DNA from 3 places in the Vibrio maritimus genome. Region 3 is predicted to be linked to each of the others. Evidence: riboswitches for the same ligand, from Rfam matches in the RefSeq annotation. Region 3 holds a riboswitch; each other region holds the start of a gene.

Region 1 (4,219 bases), 340 kb from region 3:
ATGTTATATCCTTAACTTTTTTGCTTATTTTCTTGGGGGTATGTGCGTGGAGTGACGCGCAGTCAAACGATTGCGCGAGTTTGGGGGTATTCATCTACACACATGGTTATTGTAGGGGGCAGAACTTTTTAATGGTAATGAAGTAAGACTACAGAGTGTTAATTTGTATGATGAATGTCACATTTATTTGTCTAACCACTAACTTTCTCGCTTTTAACACGCGCTTTGGGTATATATAGCGACAATGGCGTAAACTAACACGCAACAAAGATTAAGAGAGCAAGTTATGCATATTCATATCCTTGGTATCTGCGGCACCTTTATGGGTGGCGCTGCCGTTTTGGCGCAGCAGTTAGGACATCGAGTGACGGGCAGTGATGCCAACGTTTACCCCCCAATGAGCACGTTATTGGAATCTGAGGGTATCGAGATCATCGAGGGCTTCGACCCATCGCAGCTTAACCCGGCACCAGACCTTGTTGTTATCGGCAATGCAATGAGTCGCGGTAATCCTTGTGTCGAGTATGTACTTAATCACAATCTTCGATACACCTCAGGCCCTCAGTGGCTACAAGAATTCTTACTGCATGACCGCTGGGTGTTGGCGGTATCAGGGACTCATGGCAAAACCACGACGTCCAGTATGCTGAGCTGGATATTAGAAGACTGCGGTTATCAACCAGGTTTCTTAGTTGGCGGGGTGTTAGGGAACTTTGGTCAGTCGGCAAGGCTAGGTGAATCAATGTTCTTTGTCGTCGAAGCGGATGAGTACGACAGTGCTTTTTTCGACAAACGTTCTAAGTTTGTACACTACCATCCACGCACCTTGATCATGAATAATCTAGAGTTTGATCATGCGGACATCTTCGATGATCTTGAGGCGATCAAGCGCCAGTTCCACCACTTAGTGAGAACCGTGCCAGGTAACGGTCGCATTATGGCGCCGAAAGCCGATAAAGCCTTGGTGGATGTATTGGGGCGTGGCTGCTGGAGTGAGGTCGAGCACACTGGTCCTGACGCTGACTGGCATGCGAATAAGCTAAATATCGACGGCTCACACTTTGAGGTCTACTTGCACGGCGAAAAAGTGGGGGAGGTCAACTGGGATTTGGTTGGCGATCACAATGTGGATAATGCGCTGATGGCCATCGCAGGTGCGAGACATGTGGGGGTAACACCGGATCTCGCTTGCGAAGCGCTGGGTAAGTTCATCAATACCAAGCGACGTTTAGAGCTAAAAGGCGAAGTCAATCAAGTGACGGTCTATGATGACTTTGCCCATCATCCAACAGCCATTGAACTCACATTGGATGGGCTTCGTAACAAGGTCGGCGATAAGCGAATCTTTGCGGTATTAGAGCCGCGCAGCGCAACGATGAAGCGTGGTGTACACAAAGAGACGCTGGCGCAATCTTTAACCAAAGCCGACCAAGTCTTCTTGTTCCAGCCAGATAGCATTGAGTGGTCCGTGCAAGACATTGCTGATGCTTGTATCCAACCAGCGCGCGTCAGTGATGATATCGATTCACTGGTCGCAATGATCGCGGATCAGGCTCAAGCGGGTGATCAAATCCTTGTCATGAGTAACGGCGGTTTTGGTGGCATTCATCAGAAATTACTGGAGGCACTTGCCTAATGAAACCGGCAGACAAAGCCATTACTCTAGCATTCACTGGCGCGTCAGGCGCGCCTTACGGCATGCGCTTGCTTGAATGCTTGCTTGCTCAAGATTACACCGTCTATCTTCTTATTTCTTCCGCAGCTCGCGTGGTGTTGGCGACCGAGCACGATATCAAGCTGCCAAGTGGTCCAGATGCGGCACACAAAGCCCTAGTCGAGCGCCTTAAGTGCGATCCAGAGAAGCTGGTTGTTTGTGGTAAAGAGGATTGGTTCTCTCCTGTTGCATCAGGTTCAGCGGCGCCTAAACAAATGATCGTTTGTCCTTGCTCTGCGGGCAGTGTGGCGGCAATTGCGCATGGTATGTCGGATAATCTGATCGAGCGCGCTGCGGATGTGGTGATCAAAGAGAAAGGTCAGCTTCTTTTGGTGGTGCGTGAAACGCCATTTTCGACCATTCATCTGGAGAACATGCACAAGCTGTCACAGATGGGCGTGACAATTATGCCAGCGGCACCTGGCTTTTATCATCAGCCTCAGTCTATTGATGACTTGGTGGACTTTATTGTTGCTCGCGTGTTGGACCATATGGGGCTTGAGCAAAACCTTGTGCCTCGCTGGGGATATGACCAACGATAATTGAGCGTGGGTTAACTGAAATTAAGGATAGATTTGGCGAATCTGTGACGAAAAGGTTACAATTCGCCTGCAAAAGGTTGTAACTCACGGGGTGCACTAGCAGTGGTGCTGAGAGAAGGCGAAGCCTGATACCCGCGTACTTTCGAGAACAGCCCTGATCCAGATAATGCTGGCGTAGGGATGAGGCTGCAATACTCACTGAGCATGTTCACTTGGTTTGAATCATGATGTCTGGTGACTGTTATTTCTGTCCATCGCATCGCGTTCAATAGCTCTTTGCTGCTATAGAACGTTACGACATTTTTTCTGGATCTGACAACAATAACTAAGGACAGAACCAGTGAAAAACCACTCAATCACCAAAGTCGCTCTAGCGACCGCACTTCTTGCGACCTCTCATCTTGCCGCAGCCGATACGCTGACGGTCTACACCTATGATTCGTTTGCTTCTGACTGGGGACCTGGTCCTGCGATTGAGAAAGCATTCGAAGCACAATGTGGCTGTGATCTAAACTTTGTTGCTCTTGACGATGGTGTCTCGATCCTTAATCGACTGCGCCTAGAAGGCAGCAGCACACAAGCCGATGTGGTGCTGGGTTTGGACAACAACTTGATGAGTGAAGCGAAGAAATCAGGCCTGCTCGGCAAGCACAACGCAGACTTGTCTTCCGTGTCGCTACCAAACGGTTGGAGCAATGATATTTTTGTCCCATTTGACTACGGTTATTTCGCGTTTGTGTACAACAAAGAGAAAGTGACTAACCCACCTAAGAGCCTTAAGGAGCTGGTCGAGCAGCGTGATGACCTAAAGGTTATCTTCCAAGACCCTCGCACCTCCACACCAGGACAAGGTTTATTGCTTTGGATGAAGTCGGTCTACGGTGACGATTCTAGTGCGGCATGGCAGCAGCTAGCGAAGAAAACCGTGACCGTGACTAAGGGGTGGTCAGAAGCTTATTCGATGTTCCTAGAGGGTGAATCGGATCTTGTATTGTCGTACACCACATCGCCGGCTTATCACATTATTGCTGAGCAAGATAATCGCTTTGTCGCGGCTGACTTTGCTGAGGGTCACTACACTCAGGTTGAAGTTGCAGCGAAAGTAGCGGGCAGTAAAAATCAGAAACTCGCCGACGAGTTTATGCAGTTCATTGTATCGGACGGCTTCCAATCCAACATCCCAACCGGAAACTGGATGTACCCTGTTGTAGATAGTAAGCTGCCAGAAGGGTTTGAAAACCTAACTGTTCCAGCGAAAGCTCTGTCGTTCTCACCAGATGAAGTCGCAAGCAATCGCAAAGCTTGGATTCGTGAGTGGCAAGCTGCGCTGATCAAGTAACGCCCAGAAATACGTTCGCCCTTCGTTTATATAGATAGGGGGCGAGCGGTTTTCGCTAACCGATGATGTCACTTTCCCATCCCTAGAGTGACTTTCTTCAGGCATCCACTTTCCATTGAGGTAACTGTGATTCAAACCCCTAAAGCTGGCTTAGTGGTCGCCTTGTTTATCGCAGTGTATGTGTCAGCGTCCCTGTGGACACTGCTGTCATACTCTTCGATCAGCGATATCGGTCTTCTCTTTACTGACCCGTATTATCAGCACGTTGCCAAGTTTAGTTTTTGGCAAGCAAGCCTATCTACGCTATTGAGCGTAGGGCTAGCCGTGCCTGTCGCTCACGCTTTCTCCCGTCGTCATTTTTGGGGACGAGAGTGGCTGCTCAAGTTGTTTGCTACCACTTTGGTGATGCCGGTTCTGGTCGGTGTGTTTGGTATTGTTGCCATCTATGGTAATCAAGGCATCATTTCAAGGTGGTTGAATGATGGCTCGGCGCTTTTTTCCATCTATGGGCTAAACGGAATTCTCCTAGCGCACGTTTTCTTTAATCTTCCCTTTGCTACACGTCTGTTGTTAGTGACCATCGAAGGCGTGCCGGAAGAGCAGCGTAAACTGGCGCTTCATCTT
Region 2 (4,219 bases), 750 kb from region 3:
GGTTAATTGATGGGGTTAGACTTCGGTCGAAGCTCTTGATCGAAGCCCCGGTAAACGGCGGCCGTAACTATAACGGTCCTAAGGTAGCGAAATTCCTTGTCGGGTAAGTTCCGACCTGCACGAATGGCGTAATGATGGCCACGCTGTCTCCACCCGAGACTCAGTGAAATTGAAATCGCTGTGAAGATGCAGTGTACCCGCGGCTAGACGGAAAGACCCCGTGAACCTTTACTACAGCTTGGCACTGAACATTGACCCTACATGTGTAGGATAGGTGGGAGGCTTTGAAACTAGTACGCCAGTATTAGTGGAGCCGTCCTTGAAATACCACCCTTGTAGTGTTGATGTTCTAACGTCGACCCCTTATCGGGGTTGCGGACAGTGCCTGGTGGGTAGTTTGACTGGGGCGGTCTCCTCCCAAAGAGTAACGGAGGAGCACGAAGGTGGGCTAATCACGGTTGGACATCGTGAGGTTAGTGCAATGGCATAAGCCCGCTTGACTGCGAGAATGACAATTCGAGCAGGTGCGAAAGCAGGTCATAGTGATCCGGTGGTTCTGAATGGAAGGGCCATCGCTCAACGGATAAAAGGTACTCCGGGGATAACAGGCTGATACCGCCCAAGAGTTCATATCGACGGCGGTGTTTGGCACCTCGATGTCGGCTCATCACATCCTGGGGCTGAAGTCGGTCCCAAGGGTATGGCTGTTCGCCATTTAAAGTGGTACGCGAGCTGGGTTTAGAACGTCGTGAGACAGTTCGGTCCCTATCTGCCGTGGGCGTTGGAAGATTGAAGGGGGCTGCTCCTAGTACGAGAGGACCGGAGTGGACGAACCTCTGGTGTTCGGGTTGTGATGCCAATCGCATTGCCCGGTAGCTAAGTTCGGAATCGATAACCGCTGAAAGCATCTAAGCGGGAAGCGAGCCCTGAGATGAGTCTTCCCTGGCACTTTAAGTGTCCTAAAGGGTTGTTCGAGACTAGAACGTTGATAGGCAGGGTGTGTAAGCGTTGTGAGGCGTTGAGCTAACCTGTACTAATTGCCCGTGAGGCTTAACCATACAACACCCAAAGGGTTTTGATGGACTCAAAGTAAGAACATTGAATGTGTATGAGAACACATTAACAGCTTTCCAGATATTTTGGCTTTTAGCTTTTTTGAAAAGCTGAAAACCAAAGCAGAATTTGCTTGGCGACCATAGCGTTGTGGACCCACCTGACTCCATGCCGAACTCAGAAGTGAAACGCAATAGCGCCGATGGTAGTGTGGGGCTTCCCCATGTGAGAGTAGGACATCGCCAGGCTTTAAATTTTGGACACTTGCATTAGCGAGTATGCCACTGCGGAGTGGTAGTTCAGTTGGTTAGAATACCGGCCTGTCACGCCGGGGGTCGCGGGTTCGAGTCCCGTCCACTCCGCCACTTATTAGAAAACCCGATGCGAAAGCGTCGGGTTTTTTATCATCTATAGTTTGGTAGCTTCCCTTTCAAGGAAGTCGAGTCCCGGTTGTATGCAACCCTAGACTGGGCGTCCCCGCCATTTATCAAGAAGCCTCGTTTAACGACGAGGTTTTTTTGCATTTGTAATTCTTTAATTATCTCGTACTGTATTCATCTGTAGCAATCAAACCACACTCAGTGCAAACGTTACTCCTGTAACTTTTGAATTTTTGGTAGGGTTCAGCCCACTACATCATCAAAATTTATCCTTAGTTTCCTAGATCTTCACTCGAATTTATAGAGTGTTCGTATATTATTACTCCCATCAGTAAGTTTTTTAAAAAGAGTGGTTATGGGACAGCTTTCAATTTTAGGCTTTATAGCAATCGGTGGGGCATTTGGCGCTTGCAGTCGCTATTTGATTTCTGAGCTTTGTGTGATGATCCTAGGGCGTGGTTTCCCTTATGGTACGTTAACCGTGAATGTTGTCGGTTCGTTTATCATGGGGCTGTTGATAGCGGCTTTTGAGGCAGAGGTGTTTGCTCCAGAGCCATGGCGTCAGATCATTGGTCTTGGCTTTTTAGGCGCATTGACGACATTCTCTACCTTTTCGATGGACAATGTATTACTAATGCAGCAAGGCGCATTTTTGAAGATGGGACTAAACGTGCTCCTTAACGTTGTGTTAAGTATCTCAGCCTGTTGGATAGGTTTTCAAATTTTAACCAAAAGTTAGTCAAAAACCACTCAACGGTTATTGAATGTTCGGAATCTTTTCTTCTATAATCGTTGCCAATACTTGTCGGAGTGCCCTCTGGGCTGAGACCGTTAATTCGGGATCCGTTGAACCTGATCTGGTTAATACCAGCGAAGGGAACAAGAGAATAAAAGTAACTTCACCTCTTTTATTATCAAATAGCTCGCGCTATTGCAGTTGATACCTCTTGTATTCACACATCCGTCAAGCATTTATCTTTTATAACTATATGATATATAAGGAAATGCTATGTCGACACGTAAGCAAAATAGACTAGACGCAAAGAACTTCATCGATACGTTATCGGTGACGCCTTATCCAAACTCAGAGAAAACCTATATTCAAGGTAGCCGCAGCGATCTGCAGGTACCGATGCGTAAGATCTCTCTTTCCGATAGTCTAATTGGTGGCAATCAAGATAACCCTGTATACGAGCCTAACGAGCCTATACACGTGTATGACACCTCTGGCTTATACACAGACCCTCAACATGACATCGACCTCTACAATGGCCTCCCAAAGCTCAGGGAGCAATGGATAGAAGAACGCCTAGATACGGAAGTACTAGACGGTGTGACTTCTGAGTTCGCCAAGGAGCGTTTAGCTGATGAAACCTTGGATGAGCTTCGTTACGGTCAATTACCTCGCATTAGACGTGGTGCCGATGGAGCATGCGTTACTCAACTTCACTACGCTCGCAAAGGCATTATTACTCCTGAGATGGAGTACATCGCCATCCGCGAGAATATGGGACGTCAAAAGCTTAAAGACGAAATGCTCACTCAGCAGCACCCTGGACAACACTTCGGCGCTAACCTACCAAAAGAAATCACTCCTGAGTTTGTGCGTAAAGAGGTTGCTGAAGGGCGTGCCATTATACCGTCAAACATCAATCACCCAGAGTCTGAGCCAATGATCATTGGTCGAAACTTTTTAGTGAAGGTTAACGCCAATATCGGTAATTCATCGGTCACGTCATCGATTGAAGAAGAAGTAGAAAAATTGGTGTGGGGTACGCGCTGGGGTGCCGATACCGTGATGGATTTGTCTACCGGACGAAATATTCACGAGACTCGAGAATGGATCCTTAGAAATAGTCCAGTACCGATCGGTACCGTTCCTATGTATCAAGCATTAGAAAAGGTAAATGGTGTAGCTGAGAATCTTACATGGGAAGTGATGCGAGATACACTGATAGAGCAAGCGGAGCAGGGGGTTGATTACTTTACGATCCACGCGGGTTTGCTCCTACATCATATCCCATTAACCGCAAAGCGTGTGACAGGCATTGTAAGCCGAGGTGGTTCTATTATCGCTAAGTGGTGTCTTGCGCATCATGAAGAGAGCTTCCTCTACACTAACTTCAAAGAGATCTGTGAGATTTGTGCACGCTATGACGTTGCGTTATCTCTAGGCGATGGGCTGCGCCCCGGTTCGATAGCCGATGCTAACGATGAAGCTCAGTTTGCTGAGCTTAGAACGCTTGGTAAACTGACTAAGATAGCGTGGGAACATGATGTTCAGGTAATCATTGAAGGCCCAGGCCATGTGCCAATGCATATGATTAAAGAGAACATGGAAGAGCAGCTTAAACATTGCCACGAAGCGCCTTTCTATACTCTAGGTCCATTGACTACAGATATTGCACCTGGCTATGACCACATTACCTCAGGTATCGGTGCTGCAATGATTGGTTGGTATGGCTGCGCTATGTTGTGTTATGTGACACCCAAAGAGCATCTTGGCCTGCCCAATAAAGAAGATGTGAAGACAGGTCTTATTACTTACAAACTTGCCGCACACGCTGCTGATTTGGCAAAGGGTCATCCGGGCGCTCAGATCCGTGATAATGCACTGTCAAAGGCAAGATTTGAGTTCCGCTGGGAAGATCAATTCAACCTCGCTCTCGACCCCGATACAGCACGCCAATTCCATGACGAAACCTTGCCTCAAGAATCTGGGAAAGTTGCCCACTTCTGTTCTATGTGTGGTCCTAAATTCTGCTCAATGAAAATCTCACAAGAGG
Region 3 (4,219 bases):
CACAGCATCGGCATAGTTCACATCTTCAATCTTGTCATAACCGACACCAACCGCAGATGTCAGTTCATAGGTACGGCCAGTCTCGACGGTTAGCTCATCTAGCATGATTCGAAGTTCTTGCATTAATGCTGCATAAGCATCACCGTCTTTCAAAGGATCACCAAGGTCGGGAGCGGCTCCTTGCCCACCTGGGTATTCCCAATCAATATCCACACCATCGTAGAACTTCCACGTCTGTAGGAAGCGCTTAACGGACGCAACAAATACGTCTCGATTTGCTTTATCAGTAAAGCTGTAGAAGGGATCTGAAAGGGTCCAGCCACCGATTGAAGGAAGGATTTTTAGATCGGGATTGCGCTGTTTGAGTGCCATGAGCATTGCGTAGTTACCTTTGATCGGTGAACTGTACTCATGCCCCGCTTGTGGGAAACTCTTTTGATAGGCCGCCCACGGATCGTGGATGACCACTTCATAGTCGGGCATTCCCTGACACGCTGTTTGAAGCGCATTAAAGCTGTTACCACCAACGGATTTAACTGACTCGTTTGGACCACAAATAGGAATAAAACCATAGATAATATGGGTTAGGTTATCGACGGGAATATTGTCCACGGTAAAGTCGCGACCGTAGATACCCCACTCGACAAAGTATGTCCCGACGACGGTATTTGGATCTGTATTGAAGGTCTTATTGTTAGGGTCAACGTTCATGGTGAGCGGCGCAAGGTGTGCACCATCAGTATCGGCAACAACCAGTTCAGCTGGCGCGCTACGGCTACACCCAGTAGCATCACACGCTTCCACCTCAACCTGGTAGCGACCTCCTTTCGCATACGTAAAGTTTGCTAAGGTTTGACTGCCCGAGATAGGACCGGTTGCAACCTTAACTCCATCAAAATAGATGTTGTAGGTGTCACCGGTTGTGCCACTCCATTGGTTAAATTGAATACCGATATCAGCGGCATCTTTATACTGCACCATCTGGTTGTAACCAGAGGTAGTTTCCATTGCGAGCTGAATCTTTGAAAATTGTAGATTGTTTGAGCCGTAGACATCGATAGACGGCGCAGCAGGAGCAGCCATGACGCTTTGACTCACTGCCAATGCGACCCCTGATAAGCCTAATAATAGTTTTTTCATTGCCATTCTCTTTCCTTGAAAGACGAAAAATTTCCTGCTCACAACTGTTTACAAGCTAAAACGGATCAAAAGTTCAATAACTTAAAATGTATTAAAAAGTTGTGAACATCGGTATTTATTAATAGGCAGATGTGTTTATTTTTTGTGCAAAAATAAAACTCACTTCGAGTCACCACTCAAAATTAGATCCTTTGTCTCAGGCATTTTCATTAACTCTTCAACCCTGTGCCCAGAATTTTTCACTCATTTAAAAGATCACAAAAGTCATAAATGCCAAACCCATCCACCAAGCAGATAGCCACCCTACCCACACATAAGAGAGGTGAATAACAATACATAAACCACATAAATAGCCGAAGCTGATCCGTTATTACTGGAAAAGTCACCACGCTTGTATGACAATGAGCCTCACATTAGTCGGGGGGCATTTATGCTGAGATCACCATAGTGGTGAGACCCGTTGAACCTGATTCAGTTAGCACTGGCGTAGGGAACTGATAGACAATGCAAAAAGACTCACTACCCAAGGTGTCTTTGGCAGGGCTATGGCTGTTCCTTCGCAGAAAAGGAGCATTTATGGTCACAGCATCGCAACACACCCCAATCGTATTAACCATTGCCGGCTCAGATTCTGGCGGTGGTGCTGGTATTCAAGCGGATATTAAAGCGATTTCAGCCACAGGTTCTTACGCCTGCTCAGTCATTACAGCGCTTACCGCTCAAAACACTCAAGGCGTAACAGGCATACTTGGCATTGACCCAGACTTCGTCAAAGCACAGCTTGATGCAGTTTTTAGCGACTTGAACGTTGTCGCTGTCAAAATCGGCATGCTGGCAGATGCCAATATCATTGGCGCTGTCGCCGAAAAACTTCGAGAATACCAACCACAATACATCGTTCTTGATCCGGTCATGGTTGCCACCAGCGGAGACCTTCTTCTTGAAAGTAGCGCCATTGATGCACTCAAAACACAACTGCTACCATTAGCGACCGTGATTACTCCTAACCTGCCAGAGGGCGCAGCACTATTAGGTTGTGATGTCCCACAATCTCAACAGGATATGGAAGCTCTGATCGACGCACTACGTGCTTTGGACACCCCTGCTATTTTGCTAAAAGGTGGGCACTTAGAGTCTGAGCAAAACAGTAATGATCTGTTGATTACTAATAGCGATGTTCAGTTCTTTAATACCACTCGGATCGCGACAAATAATACCCATGGAACGGGCTGTACCTTAAGCTCAGCGATAGCGTCCTTCCTAGCAAAGGGCAACGAACTGAGTGACGCAGTAAAACTGGGTAAAGATTATATTACCCAAGCGATAGCGCATGCTGATGAACTTAAGATCGGTAAAGGTCACGGCCCCGTCCACCACTTCTACGCCCTTAATAAAGGCGCCTAAGGCCAATGACGCCAATTCGTATTCAAGGAGCGACCCTAAGGTATTTGGGCGATAGCAGCGCAATATTCTCAGGGTTAGAAGTGACATTTGAACCGGCTACATGGACGGCTATTCTTGGTCCAAGTGGCTGTGGAAAATCGACGTTGCTACGCTACATAGCCGGGTTGCTCACTGATAAGGTCGAATTTTCAGCAACGGAGTTTTCCCCACCACTTGATGTGCTAGCCGGCCAGGTGGCCTACATGGCGCAGCAAGATCTGCTGATGCCATGGCTATCCGTGCTCGATAATGTGTGCCTAGCCTCTCGCTTAAATGGCAAGAAAGTGGACGCGCGGACTCTTCAAAAAGCACTGTCACTGCTGGAGAAAGTGGGGCTAGCGGATAAAGCCGCTTCAAACCCCAATGATCTATCTGGTGGTCAAAGGCAACGTGTCGCATTAGCTCGCACCTTAATGCAAGATAAGTCCGTCGTGTTGATGGATGAGCCTTTTTCAGCGCTCGATGCCGTCACGCGCTACAAGCTACAAGCGCTCGCAGCTAACCTGCTCAAAGACAAAACTGTGCTGCTGATTACCCATGATCCGCAAGAGGCGCTTCGTTTGGGTGAGCAGATCCTAGTCATGAATGGTAAGCCCGCGCGACTGCACAGCATTACTCCACCAAAGCAAGGAATACCTCGTGATATAGACGGCGAGTTCGCGGCTATTCAACAATCCATACTCGAGCACTTAGCTGGGAGTCACACAGAAAAACTCGATGTCGCTGAACGTCAAGGAGGCTCCCATGACGCCACTCGCTGAGGTTGCGAATCGAAGCCAAAAACAAGCGTCAAAGCAAGGTTTAAGCGCCATGATGCGCGTGATCATTAGCTTGCTGATTATCTTGGCTATCTGGAAGAGCATTGTGGTTATTTTTGATATGCCAAGCTTTATCCTCCCTGCGCCAGAGGCGGTATTTATAAAGCTTTTCGAACGCCATGATGTGTTGCTCAAGCATACCTGGGTGACTAGCCAAGAGATATTACTGGGTCTGTTACTTGGACTGTCTATGGGGCTTTTCTTTGCTCTACAGATGCTGCTGTTTCAGCCAGTAAAACGCTGGCTACTGCCGATTCTTATTACTAGCCAAGCGATCCCTGTATTCGCGCTGGCACCCATTCTGATGCTTTGGTTAGGGTATGGCATTGCCTCCAAAGTTGTCATGGCTGCACTGATTATCTTTTTTCCGGTAACCACCTGCTGTTATGACGGATTGCGAAATACGCCGACGGGCTATTTAGATCTCTCACAAACAATGGGCGCAAATCGCTGGCGTCAGCTTTGGCATATCCGCTTGCCTGCATCCTTGCCTGTACTAGCATCGGGCATTCGTGTTGCTGTGGTGGTCGCACCGATTGGCGCCGTTGCCGGCGAATGGGTGGGGTCAAGTGAAGGGCTTGGCTACCTCATGCTGCAAACCAATGCTCGAATGCTCATCGATGAGATGTTTGCAGCCCTGTTTATTTTGGCGGCTGTATCTGTCTCTCTCTACTTCATTACAGATTGGGCGCTAAGACGCCTTATCCCATGGGAAAATAACTAAATTCAAAAGGAAAAAGTATGAAATCCACGACAACTAAAGTCATCGCAGCGCTGCTCACTGCTATGACGACATTCGCAGCAAGCGCCGCAGATAA

Evidence for each region. Region 3 has a riboswitch for thiamine pyrophosphate ahead of thiD (bifunctional hydroxymethylpyrimidine kinase/phosphomethylpyrimidine kinase). Riboswitches for the same ligand answer to the same signal wherever they lie in the genome.
Region 1: linked by a shared signal. The riboswitch ahead of thiB (thiamine ABC transporter substrate binding subunit) and the one ahead of thiD (bifunctional hydroxymethylpyrimidine kinase/phosphomethylpyrimidine kinase) in region 3 are both predicted to bind thiamine pyrophosphate.
Region 2: linked by a shared signal. The riboswitch ahead of thiC (phosphomethylpyrimidine synthase ThiC) and the one ahead of thiD (bifunctional hydroxymethylpyrimidine kinase/phosphomethylpyrimidine kinase) in region 3 are both predicted to bind thiamine pyrophosphate.

What each region holds. Positions count from the first base shown of each region.
Region 1 is NZ_CP090438.1:3,191,055-3,195,273, reverse strand. It holds gene fbp (class 1 fructose-bisphosphatase) at 1-2, opposite strand, end outside; gene mpl (UDP-N-acetylmuramate:L-alanyl-gamma-D-glutamyl-meso-diaminopimelate ligase) at 287-1,636, shown strand; gene LY387_RS14550 (flavin prenyltransferase UbiX) at 1,636-2,256, shown strand; TPP riboswitch at 2,334-2,454, shown strand; gene thiB (thiamine ABC transporter substrate binding subunit) at 2,597-3,595, shown strand; gene thiP (thiamine/thiamine pyrophosphate ABC transporter permease) at 3,722-4,219, shown strand, end outside.
Region 2 is NZ_CP090438.1:28,994-33,212, forward strand. It holds rRNA gene LY387_RS00125 (23S ribosomal RNA) at 1-1,058, shown strand, start outside; rRNA gene rrf (5S ribosomal RNA) at 1,186-1,301, shown strand; tRNA gene LY387_RS00135 (tRNA-Asp) at 1,342-1,418, shown strand; gene crcB (fluoride efflux transporter CrcB) at 1,789-2,172, shown strand; TPP riboswitch at 2,230-2,329, shown strand; gene thiC (phosphomethylpyrimidine synthase ThiC) at 2,443-4,219, shown strand, end outside.
Region 3 is NZ_CP090438.1:2,854,307-2,858,525, forward strand. It holds gene LY387_RS13045 (glycosyl hydrolase family 18 protein) at 1-1,140, opposite strand, end outside; TPP riboswitch at 1,549-1,650, shown strand; gene thiD (bifunctional hydroxymethylpyrimidine kinase/phosphomethylpyrimidine kinase) at 1,717-2,544, shown strand; gene LY387_RS13055 (ABC transporter ATP-binding protein) at 2,550-3,344, shown strand; gene LY387_RS13060 (ABC transporter permease) at 3,328-4,125, shown strand; gene LY387_RS13065 (ABC transporter substrate-binding protein) at 4,143-4,219, shown strand, end outside.